DNA from 2 places in the Pseudomonas sp. P4_C4 genome. Region 2 is predicted to be linked to the other one. Evidence: predicted binding sites of a transcription regulator. Region 2 holds the regulator's gene; the other holds the start of a gene.
The links. Region 2 encodes sigma-54, which starts transcription at its own class of promoters, with help from an activator protein. Its sites were predicted from a motif close to ANTGGCATNNANNTTGCTNT; they were not measured.
Positions count from the first base shown of each region.

Region 1: a site for sigma-54 is predicted at 3,309-3,328, ahead of AC1DXW_RS12240 (circularly permuted type 2 ATP-grasp protein). Genes of this name have one in related genera too.

Region 1 is NZ_JBFUID010000019.1:41,030-45,594, forward strand. It holds gene AC1DXW_RS12215 (hypothetical protein) at 115-645, shown strand; gene AC1DXW_RS12220 (PLD nuclease N-terminal domain-containing protein) at 728-919, shown strand; gene speE (polyamine aminopropyltransferase) at 1,172-2,047, shown strand; gene AC1DXW_RS12230 (hypothetical protein) at 2,199-2,432, shown strand; gene AC1DXW_RS12235 (ribonuclease E inhibitor RraB) at 2,643-2,987, shown strand; gene AC1DXW_RS12240 (circularly permuted type 2 ATP-grasp protein) at 3,361-4,565, shown strand, end outside.
Region 2 is NZ_JBFUID010000008.1:106,049-110,613, forward strand. It holds gene pmbA (metalloprotease PmbA) at 1-162, shown strand, start outside; gene AC1DXW_RS07010 (HPr family phosphocarrier protein) at 316-591, opposite strand; gene rapZ (RNase adapter RapZ) at 607-1,464, opposite strand; gene ptsN (PTS IIA-like nitrogen regulatory protein PtsN) at 1,467-1,931, opposite strand; gene hpf (ribosome hibernation-promoting factor, HPF/YfiA family) at 1,944-2,252, opposite strand; gene AC1DXW_RS07030 (RNA polymerase factor sigma-54) at 2,327-3,820, opposite strand; gene lptB (LPS export ABC transporter ATP-binding protein) at 4,093-4,565, opposite strand, start outside.

The DNA of each region.
Region 1 (4,565 bases), on a different contig from region 2:
GCAGCTCCTACATTGAGTGGCGTACACCTGTAGGAGCTGCCGAAGGCTGCGATCTTTTTTGGCTTGCGCTATCCTTCGCGCCCTCAACATTCCCCTCGCTACAGGATCCGCTCCATGAAAGCCGCACTTGTCGAACTCATCAGCAAAATCAGCTCCGGGTGCATGGGCGAAGACGAAATCCTCAAGGTCGCGGACGAAGCGGCCCAGGCCTACGCCGATCAGGATGCTTTCCTGACCGCCAATCCGGACATCAACTACGACGACAGCTTCCCGATCCCGCTGGGTGAGTGGGTGGTGGTCGGCAGCCTGCCGGAAACGGTGCTGTTCCAGGCGGACACCTACATGGATCTGTTCGCGCAAATCGTCGCCTCGTTCGGTCCGGGGGTGGAGTTCAATCTCAAGCCCAAGCAACTGGCGAAGACCGAAGCCCTGACCGCGCTCAACCGCATCCAGGTGCAGATGAGCAGCATGAACAAGGAAAACGGTGGCTACACGCTGATGAATTTCAGCCAGTTGCTCGATGACGAGTTGCAGGTGGTGCTGGTCTACGGCAATGACCTGCCACGCGTGCTGGAATTGAGCGCCGAAGTCGGCATCGTGGCCGCGCCATCCCTGGAAGCCTTGAAAGTGGCGATCCACGTCTGATAGCCAAACACTGTCAATAAAAAGGAACCCTCGCGACGACCGTCTATCCTGAGAGGGCAAATCACTCTTCAGGAGCGTCACCATGGGTTCCACGTTCAACAGCCTGGTTGCCTTGATCATTTTTGCCCTGGACATCTGGGCCATCATCAACGTCTTCAAAAGTAGCGCCGAGACCGGGATGAAAATCCTCTGGGTGCTGCTGATTGCGCTATTGCCAGTGCTGGGACTGATCATCTGGGCCATCGCCGGACCGCGGGGCAACGTCAAATTCTGAACAGGCGACACTGAACCTGTGGGAGCGAGCCTGCTCGCGAAGAACGATAACGCGGAGCCACTGACACCGCATCGGCCGCTTCGCGAGCAGGCTCGCTCCCACAATGTTCTGCGGGTACTTCGATGACGAAGGTTCGACCTGTCATGTTCCGCGACGTAGAATGCGCGCCTTTCCCGGTCAATCGATACGATCGAATGACCATCATGGGCGGGTAACCGTCCGTTGCCACCCGCATTCATCGGAGCACTTCCCATGAGCAACACCCCGACCAGCGACTACCTGGAAACCCTTTACGAAGGCTACGGCCAGCGTTTTCGCATGGAAAAACTGCTGCACGAAGTGCGCACCGAGCACCAGCACCTGGTGATCTTCGAGAACCCGCGCATGGGCCGGGTGATGGCGCTGGACGGCGTGATCCAGACCACCGAAGCCGACGAGTTCATCTATCACGAAATGCTGACTCACGTGCCGATCCTCGCCCATGGCACCGCCAAGCGTGTGCTGATCATCGGCGGCGGCGACGGCGGCATGTTGCGTGAAGTGGCCAAGCACCGCAGTGTCGAGCACATCACCATGGTCGAGATCGACGGCACCGTGGTCGACATGTGCAAGGAATTCCTGCCGAACCACTCCAAAGGTGCATTCGAAGATCCACGCCTGAACCTGGTGATCGACGACGGCATGCGTTTCGTCGCCACCACCACTGAAAAATTCGACGTGATCATTTCCGACTCCACCGACCCGATCGGACCGGGGGAAGTGCTGTTCTCGGAAAACTTCTACCAGGCCTGCCACCGCTGCCTGAACGAAGGCGGCATTCTGGTGACGCAGAACGGCACGCCGTTCATGCAGATCGAAGAAGTGAAGACCACCGCCGGTCGCCTGCGCAGCCTGTTCCCGGACTGGCACTTCTACCAGGCCGCCGTGCCGACCTACATCGGTGGCTCGATGACCTTCGCCTGGGGCGCCACCAATACCGCTTATCGCCAACTGTCTCGTGAAACCCTGCAACAGCGTTTCGCCGGCAGCGGCATCGTCACCCGCTACTACAACCCGGAAATCCACATCGGCGCCTTCGCCTTGCCGCAGTACGTTCTGCAGGCTGTGGGCAAGCCAAGCAACGACTGAAAGTAGGACGCAACCCTTGTGGGAGCGAGCAGGCTCGCTCCCACAGTTCCATGATTTCATGCCAACACCCCATAAACCGTTTGAACGATCACTCAGGGCAAAAGTCCAGATAGATGTAAGCCCATTTGCGGGTTTGTTCTAGGAGGCTCTGATGCAAAAGTGGAAAATCACTTTCGTGGATGATCACGGTGAAACTGTCGACGAAGTCTTTGAGTGCGACGAGTGCCCGGATAACGAACGCGCTGCCAAACTCATCAAGGCCCGGCTCCTTCCTATTGCCGCCGAACTGGATCTGAACGATCTGGAAGGGCGAACCGCTGACGCCAGCGTCAAGAACCTCAAGACCCAGAACAGCATTCAAATCCTCGGCATTACTCCAATCTGAACGGCACCTGTCGCATTCACATCCAGGCCTTGGCAGAGGCTCTATCTTGAGGCTACTCTGCAAGCGAGATCAGCGAATGAATCGCTAAGGTCTGGTCTTGTCAGCTCCATGCTTGTTTCCCGCCGGCACATCGGTTGCCGTCGCTCGCGCTGTTCGGTTGCGGGTGAGGGAGTACGGAAAGTCTATCCATCGTTTTGAGGAGGACGTTTCATGAGCACAGCCTATCAAGAAGACATCAGCAGCAGCGTGTTGCGCCGCATGAAAGAAGGCGGTTTTGACTTTTCGCGGTTTCATCCCATCGAGTTCTACGCCATTTTCCCGGACGAGGAGCGGGCACGCAGGGCGGCAGGTCATTTCCACCGTGGTGAAGCCCTGGATGCGCAAGTCAGTGTGCGCGACGATGGCGCCTGGGCGCTGGAGTTGTGCAAAGTCATGTATGCCACCTACGACGACATCGGCGATTTCGAACAGGGTTTCGAAGCGGTGGTCGAGCCGTTGGGCGGCATCATCGAAGGCTGGGGTGTGAAACAAGAGGTACGAGGGCGACTCGCATAATCTTATGAACAGTGACAACCGGCAATGACGGCTGACCTTCGGGTTGGCCGTTTTCGTTTTCGCCGACAGGACATTGAACACGACCCCGTAGGAGCTGCGGTGCGGCGATCCGACTTGCCAGCGAAGGCGTCCCCGAAGAGCGACGCATGACTCAGGGGCCCCTTCGCCAGCAAGCTGGCTCCTACAGACTATGCTGGTGATAGGCGATCACAGCGCCTTGCAATGAAGCGGGGGCAATCAGGTTGGGGCATTTGTCGCACAGGATTGGTGCGGCGCGTGCGTCTTGATTATCCAACCGATTGAAATCTAAGCGTTTATGCCGATGGCACGGGCCTTGCGAAGGTCTGGACGTCCGAGTGACAAGGAGTACGGCATGATCCGCAACTATTTTGATGAGATGTACGATGCCGGCGGCCAGGTCCGCCCGCATTATCGGGAGTTTGCCCGTTGGCTGGCCGAGACGCCTGACGAGCTTCTGGCACAACGGCGACGCGAGGCCGATCTGCTGTTTCATCGCGCCGGGATTACTTTCACGCTCTACGGTGATGAGCAAGGGACAGAGCGCCTGATTCCCTTCGACACCATTCCCCGCAGCATCCCCGCCAGCGAGTGGCGCGTCGTCGAGCGCGGCTGCATCCAGCGGGTCAAGGCGTTGAACATGTTCCTCGCCGACCTCTACCACGAACAGCGCATCATCAAGGCGGGCATCATTCCGGCCGAGCAGGTGCTGGCCAACGAGCAGTACCAGTTGGCGATGCAGGGCCTGGATCTGCACCGCGATATCTACTCGCACATCTCCGGCGTCGACCTGGTGCGTGACGGCGATGGCACCTACTACGTGCTCGAAGACAATCTGCGCACACCGAGCGGCGTCAGCTACATGCTCGAAGACCGCAAGATGATGATGCGCCTGTTCCCCGAGCTGTTCGCGGCGCAACGCATCGCTCCTATCGACCATTACCCGAACCTGCTGCTCGACACACTGAAAAGCTCAAGCCCGATCGATAACCCGAGCGTGGTGGTGCTGACGCCGGGGCGCTTCAACAGTGCGTTCTTCGAACATGCGTTCCTGGCGCGGGAAATGGGCGTGGAACTGGTGGAGGGCGCTGACCTGTTCGTGCGTGACGACAAGGTCTACATGCGCACCACCGACGGGCCGAAAGCGGTTGACGTGATTTATCGTCGCCTTGACGACGCCTTCCTCGATCCCCTGGCCTTCAACCCGGAATCGATGCTTGGCGTGCCGGGGCTGTTGTCGTCCTACCGTTCCGGCAACGTGGTGCTGGCCAATGCCATCGGCACGGGGGTGGCGGACGACAAGTCGGTGTATCCGTTCGTTACCGACATGATCCGTTTCTATCTGGACGAAGAACCGATCCTGAAGAACGTGCCGACCTGGCAGTGTCGTAATCCGTCTGAGCTTTCCCACGTGTTGGCCAATCTTCCAGAACTGGTGGTCAAGGAAACTCAGGGCTCCGGCGGCTACGGAATGCTGGTGGGGCCGGCGGCGACGGCGGCGGAAATCGAAGCCTTCCGCGCGCGGATCATCGCCAAGCCCCATGCGTATATCGCGCAACC
Region 2 (4,565 bases):
GAGAACGGCGAAATCCAGTTCGCGGTCCAGGAAGTGACCATCGCCGGCAACATGCGCGATATGTTCAAACAGATCGTTGCCGTGGGTAACGACCTGGAACTGCGCAGCAACATTCGCACTGGTTCGGTGTTGATCGAGCGGATGACGGTGGCGGGTAGCTAAGCTCAGACCGTTGCATAAAAAAGGCGCGCCACCCAATGGGTGGCGCGCCTTTCTTTTTGTGGATCAAAAGATCGTCCGAACGCGGCCCGAGCCTTCAGCAGCTCCTACACGAGCCCAATGTAGGAGCTGCCGAAGGCTGCGATCTTTTGATGTTTATTCGCCTTCGTCGAAGTAGTTATTGATCAAGGCTACCAGCGCGTCCATCGCTTCCTTTTCCTGCTCGCCTTCCGTGCTCAGATGGATTTTGGTGCCCTTACCGGCAGCGAGCATCATCATGGCCATGATGCTTTTGCCATCTACTGTGGATTCAGGTGTGCGTCCTACCCTGATCGTGCAGTCCTTGAACTGGCCGGCGACCCCGACGAATTTTGCAGAAGCACGGGCATGCAGGCCCAGCTTGTTGATGATTTCGATTTCCAGAGCAGGCATCGCGATGTGAATCCTTTAGCTGAGGTCGCGGTGGCGAACCTGGACGTTCTTCAGGGATTTTTGCAGCGCCTGCCCCAGACGCTCGGTCAGGTAGACGGAGCGGTGATGTCCGCCAGTGCAGCCAATGGCAATGGTGACATAGGCGCGGTTGCTGGCGGCAAAACGAGGCAGCCACTTTAGCAGGTATGTGGAAATGTCCTGGAACATCTCTTCGACATCCGGCTGTGCCGCCAGGTATTCGGCAACCGGTTGATCGAGCCCGGACTGCTCGCGCAATTCCGGTTTCCAGTAAGGGTTGGGCAGGCAACGCACATCGAACACCAGGTCGGCGTCCACCGGCATGCCACGCTTGAACCCGAAGGATTCCACCAGGAACGCAGTGCCCGGCTCGGGCTGATTCAACAGACGCAGTTTGATGGCGTCGCGCAGCTGGTACAGGTTCAGGCTGGTGGTGTTGATCTTGAGATCGGCGAGGTCGGCAATCGGCCCGAGCAGGTCGCTCTCGACGCTGATGGCTTCGGCCAGCGAGCGGTTGGCGTTGGTCAGGGGGTGACGTCGGCGGGTTTCCGAGAAGCGCTTGAGCAAGGTTTCTTCGTCGGCATCCAGGTACAGCACATCGCACTGGATGTGGCGGTTGCGGACTTCTTCGAGCAGATCGGGGAAGCGTGACAGGTGGCTGGGCAGGTTGCGCGCATCAATGGAAACGGCGACCAGCGGCTGTAGCAGCTCGGTATGAATCAAGGCTCGTTCGGCCAGTTCCGGCAGCAGACCGGCAGGCAGGTTGTCGATGCAGTAGTAGCCGTTGTCCTCAAGAACGTCGAGGGCGGTACTTTTACCTGAGCCGGAACGGCCACTGACGATGATCAAGCGCATGATTACTGACCGTTTTGCTCGTCCAGGACAACCTGATACAGGGCTTCGTTGCTTGCAGCATTACGCAGTTTTTCGCGAACTTCCTTGCGGTCGAGCATGCTGGCGATTTGTCGCAGCAGCTCAAGGTGCGCATCGGTGGCGGCTTCCGGGACCAGCAATACGAACAGCAAGTCAACCGGCGCGCCGTCGATGGCGTCGAAGTCGATAGGGGCGTCCAGGTGCATCAATGCACTGATGGGTGAAACACAGCCCTTGAGACGGCAGTGTGGAATAGCGATGCCGTTGCCAAAACCGGTGGAGCCGAGTTTTTCACGGGCAATCAGTGCCTCGAAGACATCTTGCATCTCCAGGGCCGGCACTTCGCGGGCGATCAGATTGGCAATTTGCTCGAGGGCTTTCTTTTTACTGCCGCCCGGCACGTTCACCAGGGAACGGCCGGGGGTCAGGATACTTTCAAGTCGGATCATGGGTTGGGAGTGTTAACGACCGGTTGCACCCTGGAGGAGGCTCTGGGTCTTTTCCTTATGCTTTTTGAGTTGTTTATCCAGCTTGTCGGTGAGTGCGTCGATCGCGGCGTACATATCGGTATGTTCCGCGTTGGCGACCACTTCATTCCCGGGAATATGCAGCGTGGCTTCGATTTTCTGCTTCAGTTTTTCGACGGTCATCGTGACCTGCACATTAGTGATCTTGTCGAAATGTCGCTCCAATCGTTCGAGTTTTTCGCCGATGTAGGTGCGAAGAGGTTCGGTCACTTCCAGTTGGTGTCCACTGATGTTGACTTGCATACAGCTTCTCCTTCGTTGCCAGTGCATAAAGCGGCAGGCAGAAATGCCTGCCACTGGAACGCTGTGGCGTGGCTCTACATCAACCGCTTGCGTTCGCTCGAAGGCGCGATCCCGAGGGATTCGCGGTACTTGGCGACGGTGCGGCGAGCCACCTGAATGCCTTGTGCCTCCAGTAAACCAGCGATCTTGCTGTCACTCAATGGCTTTTTCTGATTTTCCGCGGCAACCAGTTTTTTGATGATCGCGCGGATCGCCGTGGACGAGCATTCGCCGCCTTCGGAGGTGCTGACGTGACTGGAGAAAAAGTACTTCAGTTCATAAATGCCCCGGGGGGTGTGCATGAACTTCTGGGTGGTCACCCGTGAAATCGTCGACTCATGCATGCCGACCGCTTCGGCGATGTCATGCAGGACCAGCGGCTTCATGGCTTCGTCGCCATATTCGAGGAAACCACGCTGATGCTCGACGATCTGGGTGGCAACCTTCATAAGGGTTTCATTGCGGCTTTGCAGGCTCTTGATGAACCAGCGGGCCTCCTGCAACTGATTGCGCATGAACGTGTTGTCGGCGCTGGTGTCGGCGCGGCGCACGAAACCAGCGTACTGGGCGTTGACCCGCAGCCGTGGCACCGACTCCTGATTCAGCTCCACCAGCCAGCGCTCGTTGTCCTTGCGCACGATAACGTCAGGAACGACATACTCGGCTTCGGTGGACTCGATCTGCGAACCCGGGCGCGGGTTGAGGCTCTGGACCAGCTCGATGACCTGGCGTAGTTCATCTTCCTTGAGCTTCATGCGGCGCATCAGTTGGCTATAGTCGCGGCTGCCAAGCAAGTCGATGTAATCGGTGACCAGGCGCTTGGCCTCAGCCAGCCAAGGGGTCTTGGCGGGTAGCTGGCGCAATTGCAGCAGCAGGCATTCGCCCAGGTTGCGGGCGCCGATGCCGGCGGGCTCGAATTGCTGGATGCGATGCAGGACCGCTTCGATTTCGTCCAGTTCGATGTCCAGTTCCGGATCGAAGGCGTCGAGGATTTCCTCGAGGGTTTCGTCCAGGTAGCCCTGATTGTTGATGCAGTCGATCAGGGTCACGGCGATCAGGCGATCGGTGTCGGACATCGGGGCCAGGTTCAGTTGCCACAGCAAGTGGCTTTGCAAGCTTTCGCCGGCCGAGGTACGGGTGGTGAAGTCCCACTCGTCGTCGTCATTGCTGGGCAGGCTGCTGGCGCTGGTCTGGTAAACGTCTTCCCACGCGGTGTCGACGGGGAGTTCGTTGGGGATGCGCTCGTTCCAGTCACCCTCATCGAGGTTATCAACCGTCGGGGCGGTTTCCTGGTAGGAGGGTTCCTGGATGTCGGTGTTGGGCTTCTGTTCGGCGTTGTCGGCCAAGGGGTCGGTGTTATCGAAGTCGTCGCCTTCTTCCTGGCGTTCGAGCATCGGATTGGACTCCAGGGCCTCCTGGATTTCCTGTTGCAGGTCCAGGGTCGACAATTGGAGCAGGCGGATAGCCTGTTGCAGCTGCGGTGTCATCGTCAGCTGCTGGCCCATTCTCAAGACTAGCGATGGTTTCATGGCAGGGGCTTAACACCTTATTCGCCGGCGCACACGCGCCATCCACTACAGGGCGCCGGGGCGCCAAACATAAGCAAATTATATGCCTGAAACTGTAGAGTTTGCCTAGAGCGCTGTAACAATAAAAAGCTGCAATGTTTTGTTGACAGGTTGCTCCGGCCGGCTCTTGAACATCTTTGAGGCGTCGTGTTTGCCTAGAGCGCTGTAACAATAAAAAAGAGTTGTTTTTTATCGAGACAAGCGCTCGTCGACCAGTCTCGCATCTCGGTGTCTTACAGGCGGAATTCGTGGCCCAGGTACACTTCCTTCACCAGGTCGTTGGCCAGGATGGTTTCAGCGTCGCCTTCGGCGATCAGTTGGCCGTCGTTGACGATGTAGGCGGTTTCGCAGATATCCAGGGTTTCACGAACGTTGTGGTCGGTGATCAGCACGCCAATGCCTTTGGCCTTGAGGTGGTGAATGATCTGCTTGATGTCCCCGACCGAAATCGGGTCCACGCCGGCGAAGGGTTCGTCGAGGAGGATGAATTTCGGGTTGGTGGCCAGGGCTCGGGCGATTTCCACGCGACGGCGCTCACCACCAGACAGGCTCATGCCGAGGTTGTCGCGGATGTGGCTGATGTGGAATTCCTGCAGCAGGCTTTCCAGTTCCTTGCGCCGACCGGCCTTGTCGAGTTCCTTGCGGGTCTCGAGGATGGCCATGATGTTGTCGGCCACCGACAGTTTGCGGAAGATCGATGCTTCTT